DNA from 4 places in the Streptomyces sp. P9(2023) genome. Region 1 is predicted to be linked to each of the others. Evidence: riboswitches for the same ligand, from Rfam matches in the RefSeq annotation. Region 1 holds a riboswitch; each other region holds the start of a gene.

The links. A riboswitch is a leader RNA that binds a small molecule or an ion and turns the genes downstream of it on or off. The one in region 1 is predicted to bind cyclic di-AMP.
Positions count from the first base shown of each region.
Region 2: linked by a shared signal. The riboswitch ahead of Q5762_RS11835 (LysM peptidoglycan-binding domain-containing protein) and the one ahead of Q5762_RS35075 (M23 family metallopeptidase) in region 1 are both predicted to bind cyclic di-AMP.
Region 3: linked by a shared signal. The riboswitch ahead of Q5762_RS19090 (M23 family metallopeptidase) and the one ahead of Q5762_RS35075 (M23 family metallopeptidase) in region 1 are both predicted to bind cyclic di-AMP.
Region 4: linked by a shared signal. The riboswitch ahead of Q5762_RS16840 (LysM peptidoglycan-binding domain-containing M23 family metallopeptidase) and the one ahead of Q5762_RS35075 (M23 family metallopeptidase) in region 1 are both predicted to bind cyclic di-AMP.

Region 1 is NZ_JAUPWM010000054.1:21,165-25,340, forward strand. It holds gene Q5762_RS35070 (aldo/keto reductase) at 1-873, opposite strand, end outside; gene Q5762_RS35075 (M23 family metallopeptidase) at 979-2,085, opposite strand; cyclic di-AMP (ydaO/yuaA leader) riboswitch at 2,097-2,244, opposite strand; gene Q5762_RS35080 (PP2C family protein-serine/threonine phosphatase) at 2,481-3,683, opposite strand; partial or broken gene Q5762_RS35085 (TipAS antibiotic-recognition domain-containing protein) at 3,915-4,070, opposite strand; tRNA gene Q5762_RS35090 (tRNA-Met) at 4,154-4,176, opposite strand, start outside.
Region 2 is NZ_JAUPWM010000006.1:207,288-211,463, forward strand. It holds gene Q5762_RS11830 (phosphocholine-specific phospholipase C) at 1-1,952, shown strand, start outside; cyclic di-AMP (ydaO/yuaA leader) riboswitch at 2,261-2,417, shown strand; gene Q5762_RS11835 (LysM peptidoglycan-binding domain-containing protein) at 2,422-3,294, shown strand; gene Q5762_RS11840 (phosphoribosyltransferase family protein) at 3,342-4,176, opposite strand, start outside.
Region 3 is NZ_JAUPWM010000013.1:38,042-42,217, forward strand. It holds gene Q5762_RS19075 (GNAT family N-acetyltransferase) at 1-168, opposite strand, end outside; gene Q5762_RS19080 (HPr family phosphocarrier protein) at 345-626, shown strand; gene Q5762_RS19085 (GntR family transcriptional regulator) at 787-1,470, opposite strand; gene Q5762_RS19090 (M23 family metallopeptidase) at 1,640-2,434, opposite strand; cyclic di-AMP (ydaO/yuaA leader) riboswitch at 2,447-2,613, opposite strand; gene Q5762_RS19095 (pitrilysin family protein) at 2,810-4,176, opposite strand, start outside.
Region 4 is NZ_JAUPWM010000010.1:94,860-99,035, forward strand. It holds gene Q5762_RS16825 (XRE family transcriptional regulator) at 1-594, shown strand, start outside; gene Q5762_RS16830 (DUF6126 family protein) at 615-779, shown strand; gene Q5762_RS16835 (tyrosine-protein phosphatase) at 795-1,607, opposite strand; cyclic di-AMP (ydaO/yuaA leader) riboswitch at 1,984-2,156, shown strand; gene Q5762_RS16840 (LysM peptidoglycan-binding domain-containing M23 family metallopeptidase) at 2,161-3,150, shown strand; gene Q5762_RS16845 (SGNH/GDSL hydrolase family protein) at 3,319-4,131, shown strand; gene Q5762_RS16850 (STM4011 family radical SAM protein) at 4,118-4,176, opposite strand, start outside.

The DNA of each region.
Region 1 (4,176 bases):
CGGCAGCTGTTCGACCGTACGGGCCGAGGCGATCGGCGCCGTGACCGTCGGCCGGGAGGCGAGCCAGGCCAGGGCGACGGTGGCGACCTCCGCCTCGTGCGCCTCGGCCACGGTGTCGAGCGCGGCGAGGATCCGGCGGCCCCGCTCGGTCTCGGCGTGCTCGGCGGCGCCCTCGGCGCGGACGCTGTCGACGGTCTTCCCGGGGCGGTACTTGCCCGTGAGGAAGCCGGACGCCAGCGCGAAGTACGGGAGGGCGGCGAGCCCGGCCCGCTCGGTGGTGGCCAGGAGCTCGCCCTCGTACGTGTCGCGCGAGAGCAGGTTGTAGTGCGGCTGCAGGGCGACGTAGCGGGCGAGGCCCTCGGTCTCGGCGAAGTCGAGGGAGGCCTGGAGCCGCTCGGGCGAGATGTTGGAGGCGGCGACGGCCCGCACCTTGCCGTCCTTCACCAGCTGGTCGAGCGCGGTGACGATCTCCTCGACGGGGACGGCCGGGTCGTCGAAGTGCGAGTAGTACAGGTCGATGTAGTCGGTGCCGAGGCGGCGCAGCGACTCCTCGACGGCGGCCTTGATCGTGGTCGCGGCGAGCCCCTTGTACCGGGGGTGGGCGCCGACCTTCGTGGCGACGACGACCTCGGAGCGGTTGCCGCGGCCGGCGAGCCACTTGCCGATCAGCGTCTCGGACTCGCCGCCCTGATTGCCCTCGGCCCAGGCGGAGTACATGTCGGCGGTGTCGACGAAGTTGCCGCCGGCGGCGGTGTAGGCGTCGAGGACGGCGAACGTCTGTGCCTGGTCGGCGGACCAGCCGAAGACGTTGCCGCCCAGCGCGAGCGGGAAGACGTGCAGGTCCGAGCTGCCCAGCGGGCGGAGAGAGGTCATGGGACGGTCAACGACCGTCCCATGACGGGGTATTCCGGCAGCCCCGACGTCGGGGGGGTGCCGCCAGGACTGCCGGAGTCGGGAGGCGTGGGAGGCACCCTCGCGTCAGACCGAGATGCCCTTGTTCGCCAGCCAGGCCGCCGGGTCCAGGCCCGAGCCGCCCGGGGTGTGGATCTCCAGGTGCAGGTGCGGGCCGGTCACGTTGCCGGTCGCGCCCACGCGGCCGATGGTGTCGCCGGTGCCCACGGACTGGCCGGCGCTCACCGTCATCGAGGACAGGTGCGCGTACCAGACCTCCGTACCGTCCTCCAGCTCCAGGACGATCCGGTAGCCGTACGAGCCGGACCAGCCCGCCGACTTGATCGTGCCGCCGTTCACCGCCTTGACCGGCGTGCCGGTGGGCGCCGCGAAGTCGAGGCCGGTGTGCTGGCCGGAGGACCACATGGAGCCGGACTGGCCGTACGTGGAGGTGAGGGTGTACGAGGACGTGGGCAGCGAGTAGCTCGCGGCGAGCTTCGCCAGACGCTCCGCCTCGGCCTTCGCCGCCGCTTCCTCCTCGGCCTTCTTCTTCGCCGCGGCCGCTTCCTTCTCGGCCTTCTCGGCCTGGACCGCGGCCTCGGCGGCGGCCTTCTCGGCGGCCGCCTTCTCCGCCGCGGCCTTCTCGGCGGCGTCGGCGTTGGCCTGCTGCTGCTCGGCCTGCTGGAGGATGCGGGCGCGCAGCGCCTCGCCGGCGTCGGCCGTCGCGGCGGAGGCGGTGCTCTCGGTCCCCGCGGTCTTTCCGGCGCTCTCGGCCGGCAGGGCGAGGGTGGCGGTGAGCGGCTGCGGGTTGTTCGTCCCGGAGCCCGAACCGTCCGTGCCCTCAGCACCGTCGGAGAGGAACTCGCCGACGCCGGGCAGCTCGGAGGCGTCCGGCAGGTTGAGGTCGGGGAGCGATATCGAGACCGGGGGCTTGTCCTTGGCGGTCGCCATGCCGCCCGCGCCGACGGCCGCGATGACACCGACGCCGAGGACGGTGGAGGAGCGGGCGAAGCCGGAGCGCTGCTTCACGACACGGTGGCGGCCACCCGAACGGGCCTGCTGGCGCAGGGAGTCCTCGGTGGGGTTCCACTCCCCCCACGTGGTCGCGTCGTCGTCCGTCCCGGCGGCGCCACGAGCGCCGAACGCGTTGAACCTGTCTGAAAGACCTTCAGGGGCAGGGCTGTTGGACGCCACGGAGGCGTACTCCTTTCCTTCCTTCTCGCCTACCGGGTTAGCTGACGGGTTCGGAGCAGGAAGGTCTCCTACGGACGGTGTCGTACGAGTACGACGGTGTCCGATTCACCCCAAGTAGTGGTTCCCCGGTTCCCTTTCAGGATTCGGCGCGTGCGCACGGTGCCGTCTCTTACGACGGCTGGGACGACCGCGCTGCGTTATCGAACGTTAATAGACGCGAGGGCCGGATTCCAAGCTGTTCCTGTTGATCATCCGCGAGATTGAGCTGGTACAGACCGATTTGATCCTGCTTCAGTCCAGACTTTCACAGGGAACCGGGAACTGACGGTGCATCAATTGTTATCGCAGCGGTACCTCTCCACTACGGATGGTCACAGTGACTGTCACCGCGTCGGTCAGGGCACCACGGGCATCGTCCGGCGCCGGTCCGGCTGGCCCTCTGCGGGCCGGCTCACCGCGAGCAGCGCCATGTCGTCGGTGGCCCCGCCGCCCGTGTACCGGCGGACGTCGTCGACGAGCGCGTCGAGCAGCTCCTCCGGCCCCGGGAAGATCCGCCCGGCGAGCCGCTCGGCCGGTTCGTAGAAGTCCCCCGCCGCGTCCCGCGCCTCGGAGAGGCCGTCGGTGTAGAGGAGGAGCGTGGCGCCCGGCGGGTACGGGGCCTCGTCGGCCCGGTCCGGCCAGGCGGCCAGCTCGCCCATGCCCAGCGGCAGCGCGGGCTCGGTCGGCTCCAGGAGCGCCAGGCCCCCGTCCGCGTACAGCAGCAGCGGTTCGGGGTGGCCGCGATTGACGATCCGTACCCGCCCGTCGCCGCGCGGGATCTCGGCCAGGACGGCGGTGGTGAAGCCCTCGAAGGCGTCGAGGCCGGAGCGGCGCGTGCCCTCCCGGGCCAGCGCCCGTTCGAGCCGCTGCGCTACGCCCTCCAGACTCGACTCCTGCTCGGCCGCCTCCCGGAAGGCGCCGATCACGACCGCGACCGCCTCGACCGCGTCCAGCCCCTTGCCGCGCACGTCACCGACCACCAGCCGTACCCCGTAGGGGGTGTCCTGGACGGCGAACAGGTCACCGCCGATGAACGCGTCCGCCTGCGCGGCCTCGTACCGGGCCGCGACCTGGAGCCCGCCGATCCGCTCGGCGGGCGTCGGCAGCACGGCCTTCTGCGCGGTCTCCGCGATCACCCGCGCCGACGCGAGCCGTTCGCCGCTGCGGCGCACGACCCGGTTGATGAGCAGGGCGAGGGCGGAGACGGTGACGACGGTCAGGGTCCCGGTGAGGGCGGGGACGTCGGTGGCGGTGTCGTTGTAGAGGTGCAGCCCGACGCTGGCGAGGACCGCGGCGATGCAGGTGACCAGCGTCGTCAGCATCGAGAAGAAGGGCGCGGCGATGAGCGGCGCGGCCGAGAACATCGGGGAGGCCGTGTACGAGGCGGGGGTGGACAGGTCGAAGACGACTCCGCCGAGGATCACCAGCGGCGGCAGCGCCCGGATGAACCGGCGGGCCCGCTCGGCCCGCCCGCCGCGCGGCGCCCGGCCCCCGCCCGCCGGCCGGTCGAGCCCGTTCGCCTGCGGGCCGCCGCGGCCGTTCGCCGGACCGCCGCCCAGTCCGTAGACCCACCCGTTCCTCTGCCCGTTCGCCCGCCCGTTCCCCCGGCCGTTCCCGTTGCCCTTCCCCCGGCCCTGCCCCTGGCCCACCTGTGCTCTCCTGCCCGGTCCGTACACGGCACGGCGACGGACGGTACCGCGCCCTCCCCAGGGTGGCGGGAGCCGCGCCGCGCTGCGACCCCCGCTCGGCCATGTGGGGGACAAGGACCGCCGCCTCCGTGACAGGTTCCGCTACAGGTTCCGCTCCGCGTAGACCTTCATCGCGTCCCGGACGAGAAGGGCGGTGCCCTCGCCGTGCTGGTCGTAGTTGACGGTGAAGCGCGGGTCGTCGACGTACATCCGGCCGAGGCCGGTCACGTACTCCTTCGTCGGCTTCGTCGTCATCGACCGCGTAAAGGTCAAAACCACGGAGTCACACACGACGAAGGCCCGGATCCAGTGACTGGATCCGGGCCTTCGTTGCTACTGAGTAGCGGGGACAGGATTTGAACCT
Region 2 (4,176 bases), on a different contig from region 1:
GTACGGCGTCGGCCGCCGCCTCGGCCGCGACCGGCACCATCACCGACGTCAAGCACGTCGTGGTCCTCATGCAGGAGAACCGCAGCTTCGACCACTACTTCGGCAAGCTGCGCGGCGTGCGCGGCTTCGGCGACCGGGCGGCGGGCAACATCCCCGGCGGCTGGGGCATGTTCAACCAGCCCAACTGGGGCGGCCGTCAGTACCCGTGGAAGCTGAGCGCCACCCCGCCGGCGGGCGGTGTCGACGGCGAGACCCTCGCCCAGTGCAACGGCGACCTGCCGCACAGCTGGACCTCGCAGCACGCGGCCTGGAACAAGGGCCGGATGGACAACTGGGTCACGGGCGTCGGCAACACCCGCACCCTGGGCCACCTCGACCGCGGCGACATACCGTTCCACTACGCCCTCGCCGACAACTACACGGTCTGCGACGCGTACTTCTGCTCGGCGCTCAGCGCCACCGGCCCCAACCGCACGTTTCTGTGGAGCGGGAAGATCGACGCGTCCAGCAAGGACGGCGGCGACGAGTCGGGGCTCACCTGGGAGACGTACGCCGAGGCGCTCCAGCGGGCCGGCGTGAGCTGGAAGGTCTACCAGAACGCCCAGGACAACTACGGCGACAACGGCCTCGCGTACTTCAAGAAGTTCACCGACGCGCGGCCGGGCGACCCGCTGCACGACCGGGGCATGGGGTCGGTGCCGAAGGTCACCGGTTCCACGCCGGACGACATCGCCGCCGCGATCCGCGCGGACGTCGTCGCCGGGACGCTGCCGCAGGTCTCCTGGGTGGTGGCGAGCGAGGCGTTCTCCGAGCACCCCTACGCACCGCCCGGCGACGGCGCGCACTTCGTCGACCTGGTCTACCGCGCGCTGGCCGCGAACCCCGAGGTCTTCGACTCGACCGTACTGTTCCTCAACTACGACGAGAACGACGGGTTCTTCGACCACGTGCCGCCGCCGGTCGCCCCGCCCGGCACCCCCGGCGAGTACCTCGACGGCGTGCCGATCGGCCTCGGGTTCCGCGTCCCCATGCTCGTCATGTCGCCCTGGACGCGCGGTGGCTGGGTCAGCTCCGAAACCTTCGACCACACCTCGGTGCTGCGCTTCATGGAGACCTGGACGGCCGCCCTCGGCAAGCCCGCGACCTGCCCGAACATCAGCGCCTGGCGGCGGAAGGTCACCGGTGACCTGACGGGCGTCTTCGACTTCGCGCGCCCGGTGTACGGCGTCCCCTCGGGTCTCCCCTCCACGGCCAAGGTCATCGGGCAGTCGACCTGCGGCCCGCTGCCCAACCCCGTGCCGCAGGACAACGCCCTGCCCGCGCAGGAGTCCGGCACGCGCCCGGCGCGAGCCCTGCCGTACCAGGTCAACGGAAACCTCGACCGGTTCGAGTTCGGCGCGGCGGGGAAGATCCTCGCCTGGTTCTCGATGACGAACCAGGGCGCGCAGGCGAAGCGGGCGGCACACTTCACGATCCACCCGCACCAGCACCGGGACACGGCGGCCTGGCAGTACACGGTCGACCCGGGCGCGACGTCCACGGACTACTTCAACATCGGACTCGGGTCCGGGTCGGGCAAGTACGACATCTCGATGATGGGCCCCAACCGCTTCCTGCGGCGCTTCATCGGCGACGCGTCCAAGGCGGGGAAGGCGATCGAGGTCGCGGCGCGGTTCGCGACGGAGCCGGGCACCGGGAAGACGGCGATCTTCTTCAAGCTGACCAACACCTCGGCCGGCCCCGTGACCTTCACGATCCGCTCGAACGCCTACCGCACGGACGGGCCGTGGACGTACACGGTGCCGGCGAACTCCTCGCGCGAGGACTTCTTCAACGCCGTGGCGTACAGCAACGGCTGGTACGACTTCACGATCATGGCCGACATCGACGGCACGTGGTCGCGCCGCTACACGGGCCACATCGAGACGGGTGCCGCGAGCATCACGGGCTGACGCGCACACATCCACCGTTCCGACCAAAAGGGACACAAAGGGTTTTTATCCCCCCTTGTGTCCCTTTTCCCAACTCGGCGGAATTTCCCCTCATGTCCGATATGAAATGGCGGGTGAGGCGAATCACGCCGGTGCCCGCGATGACCTTTCCGCGTGCTTCGTTCCCTTGCCCGGCAAGGAAGTTCGGTGCGGCGCGCGCGGCCCGGAACCACCTTCGGAATGACCCGTTCATTCGGCGTCTTGTTTCAGTCGACATTTCTCGCCTACGGTCACCTCCACCCGGACGGAACGCCGAATCCTGCCACCGTCCGAAAACACCGCTCATTCACCCGATGGCAGGAGCGGGGGACCCACCTATTCGCCGGTCCGGATTTCCGGAACGGCTCGGGGTGAAGTCGCCGACATGCGACCGGGCATCTCCAGCCCGAACCCGACAGCTCACCCCGCAGGCGCCGGAGAGGACTGCATCATGCCCGCACACGGTAAGCACCGGCGCCCCAAGCGACGTCCCCTGACCCGCGGTATCGCCCTGGCAAGCACGGGTGGGGCCGCACTGGCCCTCCCCCTCGTCGCCACGGCCACCGCGCATGCCGCGCCCAGCGCCGCCCCCGGGATCGCGCCGGTCGAGAAGACCGTTCTCAGCGCCCCGGCGAAGATCGCGGAATCAATTCCGGCCGCGCGGAATTCCGCCCCGACGACCTATACCGTCACCCGCGGCGATTCCCTTTCGGTGATCGCACAGGAGCAGAGCGTGCGGGGCGGCTGGAAGGCGCTGTACCAGGCGAATCGCAAGGCGGTGGGTGACAACCCGTCACTTATCCACCCCGGTCTGGAACTGACGCTTCGCGGCAAGGCCGCCACCGCCCCGAAGAAGCCGGCGGCGCAGCCGAAGTCCAAGGCCCGTACGACGAGTACGAAGCGCGCCGACCGCTCGGAGCAGCGGACCGCCCCCGCCAAGGCGGCCCCCGCGAAGGCTCCCGCGCAGTCCACCCAGTCCACCCAGGTGGCCGCCAAGAGCTACACCAACGACCTCGACGGCTGGATCCGCGAGTCGCTGGACGTCATGCAGAAGTACGGCATCCCCGGTTCGTACGAGGGCATCCAGCGCAACATCATGCGCGAGTCCTCCGGCAACCCGCAGGCCATCAACAACTGGGACTCCAACGCCGCCAAGGGCACCCCGTCCAAGGGCCTGCTCCAGGTGATCGAGCCGACGTTCCTCGCCTACCACGTGCCCGGTACCTCGATGGACCTGTACGACCCGGTCGCCAACATCACGGCCGCCTGCAACTACGCGGCGGACCGGTACGGCTCCATCGACAACGTCAACGGCCCGTACTGACAGCCGGCAGGCCCGTACCGACAGCCGGAAGCGGTCGGGCCTGACGGCTAGAAGTGGTCGGTGAACCAGCCGGCCGCCAGTTCGCCGACCTGTTCCAGGGTGCCGGGCTCCTCGAAGAGGTGTCCGGCACCTGGCACGACGACGAGCCGGTTCTCGCAGCTGAGCTGTCGCTGGGCCGCCTCGTTCAGCTCCTGCACGAGCGGGTCGTGGCCTCCCACGATCAGCAGCGTGGGGGCCCGGACCTGGCCGAGGCGCGGGCCCGCGAGGTCCGGCCGGCCGCCGCGGGAGACCACGGCGGCCACTGCGGACAGCGGGTCGGCCGCGGCCCACAGGGCGGCCGCGGCACCGGTGCTGGCGCCGAAGTAGCCGGTCCGCAGTGCGTCGAGGCCGGGCCGGCCGCCCAGCCAGCGGGTGGCGCGGGCCAGCCGGTCGGCGAGGAGTTCGGTGTCGAAGACGTTGGCGCGGTCGGCCGCCTCCTCCTCGGTGAGCAGGTCGAAGAGGAGCGTGCCGAGACCGGCCCGGTTCAGGCTCTCCGCCACGGCCCGGTTGCGGGGGCTGTGCCGGCTGCTGCCGCTGCCGTGGGCGAAGACCACGATCCCCGGCGCGCCCTCGGGCACCACCAGCCGGCCCGCGACCTCCACCTCCCCCACCGGCATCAGCACCTCAGGGTCCTGGTCGCCCGCGCCGGGCCCGGCGTGGTGGCGCTCCAGACAGGCGACGACCTCCTCGTCCGGCGTCTGCGAGAAGTCCTCGTAGAACTGGCCGATCGCGTAGAAGAACTCCGGCTCGTGGACGCTGATGGTCTCGTCCGCCTCCCTGCCGATCCGCTCCGGCCAGTCGCTCGGGGCGACCGGCACCGCGAGGACGATCCGCGCGGCCCCC
Region 3 (4,176 bases), on a different contig from region 1:
CTTCGACTCGTCGGAGACCTGCTCGTAGAAGCTGACCAGCCGGTCGGCGTCGTCGGCGGTGATGGGGCGGATGCGCGCGGTACCGCCGTCGCGGAGGACCACGTCCGCTTCCCAGTGGTCCGGGTAGTCGTGTTCCGGTTGCTCAGGCCGTTCCGACGCGCTCTGCATGGGGCAAGCGTACGGCCGGGATACGACACGGGCACCGGTCGCGCGGGGCGTGTGCACCATGCAAGGTAAGGAGGACCGATCGGCCCTGCGGAAGGGGCCGAAGGTCGGCACCGAGCACCCTGCGACCCGTGAGAGACTGGTCTAGACAACCCGCTTGAGACTTGAAGGGCAACACCATGGCTGAGCGCCGCGTCAACGTCGGTTGGGCCGAGGGCCTGCACGCCCGCCCCGCCTCCATCTTCGTCCGTGCCGCCACGGCCTCCGGCGTCCCCGTGACGATCGCGAAGGCCGATGGCAACCCGGTGAACGCCGCGTCGATGCTCGCGGTGCTCGGTCTGGGCGCGCAGGGCGGCGAGGAGATCGTGCTCGCTTCGGACGCCGACGGCGCGGAGGCCGCGCTCGACCGTCTGGCGAAGCTGGTTGCCGAGGGGCTCGAGGAGCTCCCCGAGACCGTCTGACGGAATTACGGATTTCCGAAGAAGCCGCACACGCCGACATCACGGCGGGTGCGGCTTCTTCGTTTCACCCGGCCGATTTCACCAGAATTCCGCGCGGCGCAAATCCGCGCAGCACAAAGAAAGCCCGACGAATTCCCGCTCTTTGTATACGGTCCGCTTGTTAATTCCGGCCGCTCGCCGTGTTGACGACGCGTTGCGAAACCCTCACACGTCCCCGCTCCGGGCGCTTCAGCCGGTGCAGCGACAGGGAGCGTTCGGCGTGCAGCGCGGTCAGGGTGCGGGCCCGCTCGGCGTCGCCGCGCGCCACCGCGTCGACGATCGCCCCGTGTTCCGCCCAAGCCTCGACGGGCTGGGCGGGGGCCTCGACCGTGTACGTCCAGGCGATCTTGTGCCGCAGCTGGGTGAGCATGGCGGTGAGCGCCGGGCTGCCCGAGGCCTGCGCCAGGGTCTCGTGGAACCAGCAGCCGAGCGAGCGCAGATCGTCGCCCTGGCCGCGCCTGGCCCGCTCCTGCCCCAGTCTGACCAGGCCGCGCAGCACCTTGAGGTGCGCCTGGGTGCGGCGCTGGGCCGCGCGCGCGGCGCCGAGCGGTTCAAGGAGCGACCGTACGTCGAGGAGGTCGGCCGCCTCCTGTTCGGTGGGCTCGGCCACGTGCGCGCCCGCGTGCCGGCGGGTGATCACGAAGCCCTCGGACTCGAGGGTGCGCAGGGCCTCGCGGACCGGGACGCGGGAGACTCCGTAGCGGCGGGCCAACTGCTCCTCGGTCAGTCGGCTGCCGCGCTCGAAGACCCCCGTGACGATGTCGTCCCGGATCGCCGTGCATACCGCGTGCGCGGGAATGCGCATGGTCGACCTCCGCCTTCATATGCGCGAAACCGGTTCTGCGGCGACTCTATTGCAGCGAGGCGGTATTTCCGACGGCTCCCCCGGAACCATGGATATCTTTTGGCCAGCGAAAAGCCCCGGCTCAGTACGAGCCGGGGCTTTTCTGACGTGCGGTGGGAGACCTCGTCGGTCAGACGTTCACGCCGCGGGCGCGCAGGTAGGCGACCGGGTCGATGTCGGAGCCGTACTCGGCGGTGGTGCGGGCCTCGAAGTGGAGGTGCGGGCCGGTCGAGTTGCCGCTCGAGCCCGAGATGCCTATCTGCTGGCCCGGGGTGACGGACTGGCCGACCGAGACACTGATGGCCGAGAGGTGCGCGAACTGGGTGTACGTGCCGTCGTTCATCCGGATGACGATGTTGTTGCCGTACGCGCCACCCCAGCCGGCCTCGACGACGGTGCCGGAGCCGACGGAGACGACCTTGGTGCCGTAGGAGGCCTGGAAGTCGGCGCCGGAGTGACTGCCGGAGGACCAGAGGGAGCCACCGGCCTTGTAGGCGGTGGTGAGGTGCGAGCCGGCCGCGGGGAGCTGGAAGGAGTTGAGGCGCTTGCGCTCGGCCTCACGGGCGGCGCGCTCCTTGGCCTCGCGGATCTCCTTGGCGCGGGCCTCCGCCTTGCGCTTGGCCTCCGCCTTGGCGCGGGCCTCGGCGATGCGCTTGGCCTCGGCCTCTGCGGCCTCGCGCTCCTGCGCGGCGGCCTGGGCGTCGATCGTCTCGGCGAGGGCGTTGTCGGCGACGACCACCTGGGTCAGGCCGGTGTCCTCCAGGGAGGGAGCCTCGGTGTCGGCGGCGAGCGCCGGGGAGGCGAGGGTGCCGATGACGCCGGTGGTGGCGAGGGTCGCGACGCCGGCGATGCCGGCGATGCCGGCGCTGCGGCGCGCCAGACGGCTCGGACCACGATGCTTCCCGGTGGCACGGGTGAACGCCATGTAGAGGCTGATCCTTTCCTTCCTTCTCGCCTACCGGGTTAGCTGACGGGTTCGGAGCAGGAAGGTCTCCTACGGGCCCCTCCGCACGGATGCGAAGGCGTCCGATTAACCCCAGGGACTTCGTGTGGGTCCCCGGCTCCCCAGGCTCGCGCCTGACGGGGACTCGGCGATGACTGTCCGATGCCGCGGGTGCGGCGGGTGCAACTGGCGAACAGCCGGACCGACGCTATGCGGATCGTCCGTCAATCACCAAAGAGACACGCCCGTTTGTAAGACTTGCCACAGGCCATACACCCGCCCTTCGCTTCAATTCGGACAAACGGAAGGACCCCGACGTATCGCCACGTCGGGGTCCTTCGGCAGAGCGAAACCCAATCAGCCGGTGACGACCGTCACTTCGCCGATGCCGAGGGCGCGCACCGGCTCCAGGATCTCCGAGGCGTCGCCGACGAGGATGGTGACGAGCCGGTCCACGGGGAAGGCGTTGACGACGGCCGCCGTCGCCTCCACCGTGCCGGTCTCGGCGAGCCGCGCGTACAACTGCGCCTGGAAATCGTCCGGGAGGTGCTGCTCGACCTGGTCTGCGAGGGTCCCCGCGACGGAGGCGGCGGTCTCGTACTTGAGCGGTGCCACGCCCACCAGGTTCTGCACGGCCACGTCGCGCTCGGCGTCGGTCAGGCCCCCGGCGGCGAGGGTGCGCAGCACCTTCCACAGGTCGTCAAGTGCCGGGCCGGTGTTGGGGGTGTCGACGGATCCGCTGATGGCGAGCATGGAGGCGCCGTGCCCCGCACCGTCGGAGCGCAGCACCTGGCCGAAGGCCCGGACACCGTAGGTGTAGCCCTTCTCCTCGCGCAGGACGCGGTCCAGGCGGGAGGTGAGCGTGCCGCCGAGGCAGTACGTGCCGAGGACCTGGGCGGGCCAGACGCGGTCGTGCCGGTCGGCGCCGACGCGGCCGATCAGCAGCTGGGTCTGGACGGCGCCCGGGCGGTCCACGATGACCACACGGCCGGTGTCGTCGGCGGTGATCGGCGGTACGGGACGGGGCTCGGCGGTGTCGCCCGTCCAGGCGCCCAGCGTCTCGGCGAGGATCTTGTCCAGGTCCACGTCGGTCAGGTCGCCGACGACCACCGCGGTGGCCGTGGACGGCCGGAGGTGCGCCTGGAAGAAGGCGCGGACGGCGGCGGCGTCGATGGCCTCCACCGTCTCCTCGGTGCCCTGGCGCGGCCGGGACATGCGGGAGTCGGCCGGGAAGAGCTCCTTGGAGAGCTGCTTGGCTGCCCGGCGGGCCGGGTTGGCCATCTCGTGCGGGATCTCGTCGAGCCGGTTGCGCACCAGCCGCTCGACCTCGGTGTCGAGGAACGCCGGCGCGATCAGGGCCTCGGAGAGCAGCCCGAGCGCCTTGGGCAGCCGGGAGACGGGGACCTCGAGGGAGACCCGTACGCCCGGGTGGTCGGCGTGCGCGTCGAGCGTGGCGCCGCAGCGCTCAAGCTCGGCGGCGAACTCCTCGGCGGTGTGCTGGTCGGTGCCCTCGGAGAGGGCACGGGACATGATCGTGGCGACCCCTTCGAGGCCCGCGGGCTCGGCCTCCAACGGTGCGTCGAAGAACAGCTCGACGGCCACGACCTGCTGGCCGGGACGGTGGCAGCGCAGCACGGTCAGGCCGTTGTCCAGGGCTCCGCGGTCCGGGGCGGGGAACGCCCAGGGCTTCGCGGCGCCCGCCTCCGGCTGCGGGTGGAAGGTCA
Region 4 (4,176 bases), on a different contig from region 1:
GTCACCGCTGACGCCCTGCCGGACGTCGCGCCGCAGCTGCGCGGCCTTCGCCGGCGGCGCGGACTGACCCTGGAGGCCGCCGCGCAGCGGGCCGGGCTCTCCGCGGCACACCTCTCCCGGCTCGAGACGGGCCACCGCCAGCCCTCGCTCCCGACGCTGCTGGCCCTGGCCCGTATCTACGGTACGACGGTCTCCGCACTCCTCGGCGAGATCCCGCCCGAGCGTGATCCGATCGTCCGGGCCGGCCGGTCCGAACCCGTCGAGGCGGACGGCTGGACCTACCGCCAGGCCGGGGGAGCAGGCCGCGCCCTGCAGGCGCTCCGCGTCCACGTGCCGTACGCCACCCGGGCCGACATCGTGCGCGTCCATCCCGGGGAGGAGTGGCTGCACGTCCTCGAAGGGCAGGTGCGGCTCGCGCTCGGCGACGCCGTACATGTCCTCGACCCCGGGGACAGCGCGCACTTCGACTCGCTCACCCCGCACCGTATCGGCGCCGCCGGGCGCGGTGGGGCCGAGCTGCTCTTCGTCCACACGCTGATGCAGAGCCCCGCCGCCGAGCTGTGCCTCGGCGACGGAGTCCCGCATCTGCGCTGAGCCCTCCGAGAGAGGTCGTTATGTCCGAGAAGTCCGCGAAGCGCGCACCGGTCACCGGCGAGGAGCGCGAGGCCGGCAAGTTCCCCAAGGGGCTGGTGCTCCGGCTCTTCGCCTACCTGGTGGCCGGGCATCTCTTCGCCGGCTTCCTCTATCTGCTGTTCATGCTCGGCGGGCAGAACCAGTAGGGGACGGGCCGCGGCTCAGGCCTGCTCGACGAAGCGCTCGCGCAGCCGCGCCCGGGTCTCGGGGGAGAGCTTCAGGCCGTCGGTGAGGTAGCTCTCGACCGTTCCCCAGGCCTGCTCCATCGTCTCGAACGCGGCCCGCAGATACTCCACCCGCGCGTCGAAGAGCGGGCTGATCAGCTCCATCACCTCGGGTGACATCCCGTCCGCGGCGGTGGAGCTGCGGCGTACCTTGTAGCGGCGGTGCGGGTCGTTCGACTTCACGTAGTCGGCCTCGATCGCGCCGCGCTCGACGCCCACCGCGAGCAGCGAGATGGCGATCGCCAGGCCCGCCCGGTCCTTGCCGGCCGCGCAGTGCATGAGCGCGGGGACGCTGTCCTCGGCCAGCGCGTGCAGGATGCGGCTGTGCTCCGCCGTCCGATCGACGATCATCTGCCGGTACGAATCGGACATTCGGGTTGCTGCCTTGCCGTCGCCGAGGATGGCGCGGAGCTGCTCCAGCTCCCCGGACGAGACCAGCTTCCAGAACTCCTTGCCGTCGGCCGGGTCGTTGAGCGGTATGTTCACATTCCGTACACCGGGCAGCTCGACGTCCGGTCCCTCGACCTTCACGTCCGCCTGATTGCGGAAATCGAAGATCGTGTGGAGTCCGAGGGTGGCGAGGAACGTCGCGTCCTCCTCGGTGGCGTGGGCGAGGTGGCCGCTGCGGAAGAGGCGTCCGAACCGCACCGACCCGCCGTCCATGGTCGGCAGTCCGCCCACGTCCCGGAAGTTGCGTACCCCGGTGAGCTCGGGTTCGGTCGACGGGACCTGCGGCAGCTGCTGCGTCACGAGTGCTCCTGAAGGTTGACGGATCGCGATCGGTCGCTGACCGATTCCTGGGGCAATCATCCCGGGTGGCACCGTCCGTGCGCACCCCTGGGTAGGGGAATGGGTGTTCTGTCCGAATTGAGCCCTTCGGTATAACGCGCCCTGATTACAGGGGAGATGGAAATCGGGGCGTGAGCAGCGTCATAAAGGTGACGGACCGTGCCTGATCATCCCGGCCAATCCCCGTACCGGAAAAGGAAATCGATCCTCCGTCATCCACGGAGGGTGACCGGAATTCGATGCGGATATCACGCCGTGGAATGCGATCGGAAACCGGCGGCTTGTTCGCCTCGACCTCGCTCGTCTAGCGTCACCGTCAATCCGGTCGGACCGCCTAATCCTGCCACCGCCCGGAATCCGCACCCATCCACGTAAGGCAGGAGCGGGGGACCCAGGTAAGTACGCCGCACCGGTCGATCCGGACGGCTCGGGGTGAAGTCGCGTGAGAGCGCGACCGGACATCTCCAGTCCGAACCCGACAGCTCACCTCGTAGGCGACGGAGAGGAATTCGCCATGCCCGCGAAGGGTAAGCATCGCCGTCCCAAGGTCAACCCGATCACGCGCGGAATCGTCGCCGCCGGCACCGGCGGCGCCGTCGTCGCCCTGCCGCTGTTCGGTGCGACCGGCGCCCACGCCGCCGAGAACGCCGCGCCGGCCGTGACGTCCGAGAAGGTCGCCGCCGTCGCCGCCACTCCCGCGAAGGTCGCGGCTCCCGCCGCTCCCGCCGCGAAGCCGAAGACGTACTCCGTCGTCCCCGGCGACTACCTGTCGAAGATCGCCGCCGAGCACGACCTCAAGGGTGGCTGGCAGAAGCTCTACGCGGACAACCGTCAGGTCGTCGGCGAGGACCCGTCGCTGATCCTGCCCGGCATGAAGCTCACCCTCGGCGCCAAGTCGACGGCGAAGGCCGCCCCGAAGGCCGCGGCCCCCAAGGCGGCTCCCAAGGCCGCCCCGAAGGCAGCGCCCAAGGCGGAGAAGTCCTCCTCCGGCTCCGGCGAGACCCGCAGCTCGCGCGGCACCGAGCGCGACACGGTGGAGTCCACCCGGGCCTCCCGGTCCACGCAGTCGCAGTCCGCTCCGGCGCAGTCCTCGGCCACCGGCTGGGGCGCCCCGGTCGACGGCATGAGCGTGACGACCTCCTACCGCACCCCCGGCTCGATGTGGTCCTCCGGCTACCACACCGGTATCGACATCACGGCGTCCACGGGCACGACCCTCAAGGCGGTCGGGGCCGGAACGGTGGTTTCGGCGGGGTGGGCTGGCGCCTACGGCAATGAGGTCATCATTCAGCAGGCCGACGGTAAGTACGCGCAGTACGCCCATCTCTCGTCCCTCTCCGTCTCTGCCGGTCAGACCGTGAGCGCTGGGCAGCAGATCGGTCTGTCGGGTTCCACGGGCAACGTCACCGGTCCCCACCTGCACTTCGAGATCCGGACCACTCCCAGCTACGGCTCGGACGTCGACCCGCTGGCGTACCTGCGCCAGCACGGCGTCGGCGTCTGACGCCTTCGCGCCACCCGCAGCACCCCGCAGGGGCCCGGCACTTCGGTGTGCCGGGCCCCTGCGGCGTATTCCGGCTTGGCGGAATCTTGACCGGTGGCGTATCTCACCCGGCGTCAACCCCTCCTTACGGTCGCGTAGGTCACATCCATAAGGGAAAGATGTGCTCCCGTGGCAGACGATTCGAGATCAAGAGACGTGAACCTATTCGGGTCGTACGCGGCGATCGGTGACAGCTTCACCGAGGGCGTGGGAGATCCCGGGCCCGACGGGAAGTACGTCGGCTGGGCGGACCGTTTCGCGGTCCTGCTCGCCGACCAATTGCCGGAGCACGACGCATTCCGTTACGCCAACCTGGCCGTACGCGGCCGACTCCTCGACCAGATCGTGGCGGAGCAGGTTCCGAGGGCCAGGGAACTCGCCCCCGACCTGGTGAGTTTCTGCGCCGGCGGCAACGACATCATCCGTCCCGGCACCGACCCGGACGACGTCGCCGAGCGCTTCGAGCGCGCGGTGGCCGACCTCACGTCGGCCGTCGGTACGGTGATGGTGACGACCGGCTTCGACACCCGTGACGTCCCCGTCCTCAGGCATCTGCGCGGCAAGATCGCCACGTACACCGCCCATGTCCGGGCCATCGCCGACCGCTACGACTGCCCGGTCCTGGACCTGTGGTCGCTCAAGTCCGTGCAGGACAGGCGGGCCTGGGACGACGACCGGCTGCACCTCTCGCCCGAGGGGCACACCCGGGTCGCGCTGCGCGCCGCCCAGGTCCTCGGCATGGAGGTGCCGGCCGACCCGGACCAGGCCTGGCCGCCGCTGCCGCCGAGGGGGACCCTGGAGGTCCGCCGCGACGACATCCACTGGGCCAGGGAGTACCTCGTCCCGTGGATCGGACGGCGGCTGCGGGGCGAGAGCTCGGGCGACGACGTGGCGGCCAAGCGGCCCGACCTCATGCCGCTCGGCGACCTCATGCCCCTCTGACCGCCGCGCCGTTCGCGGCCGGGATCCGTTCCAGGACCCCGCCCG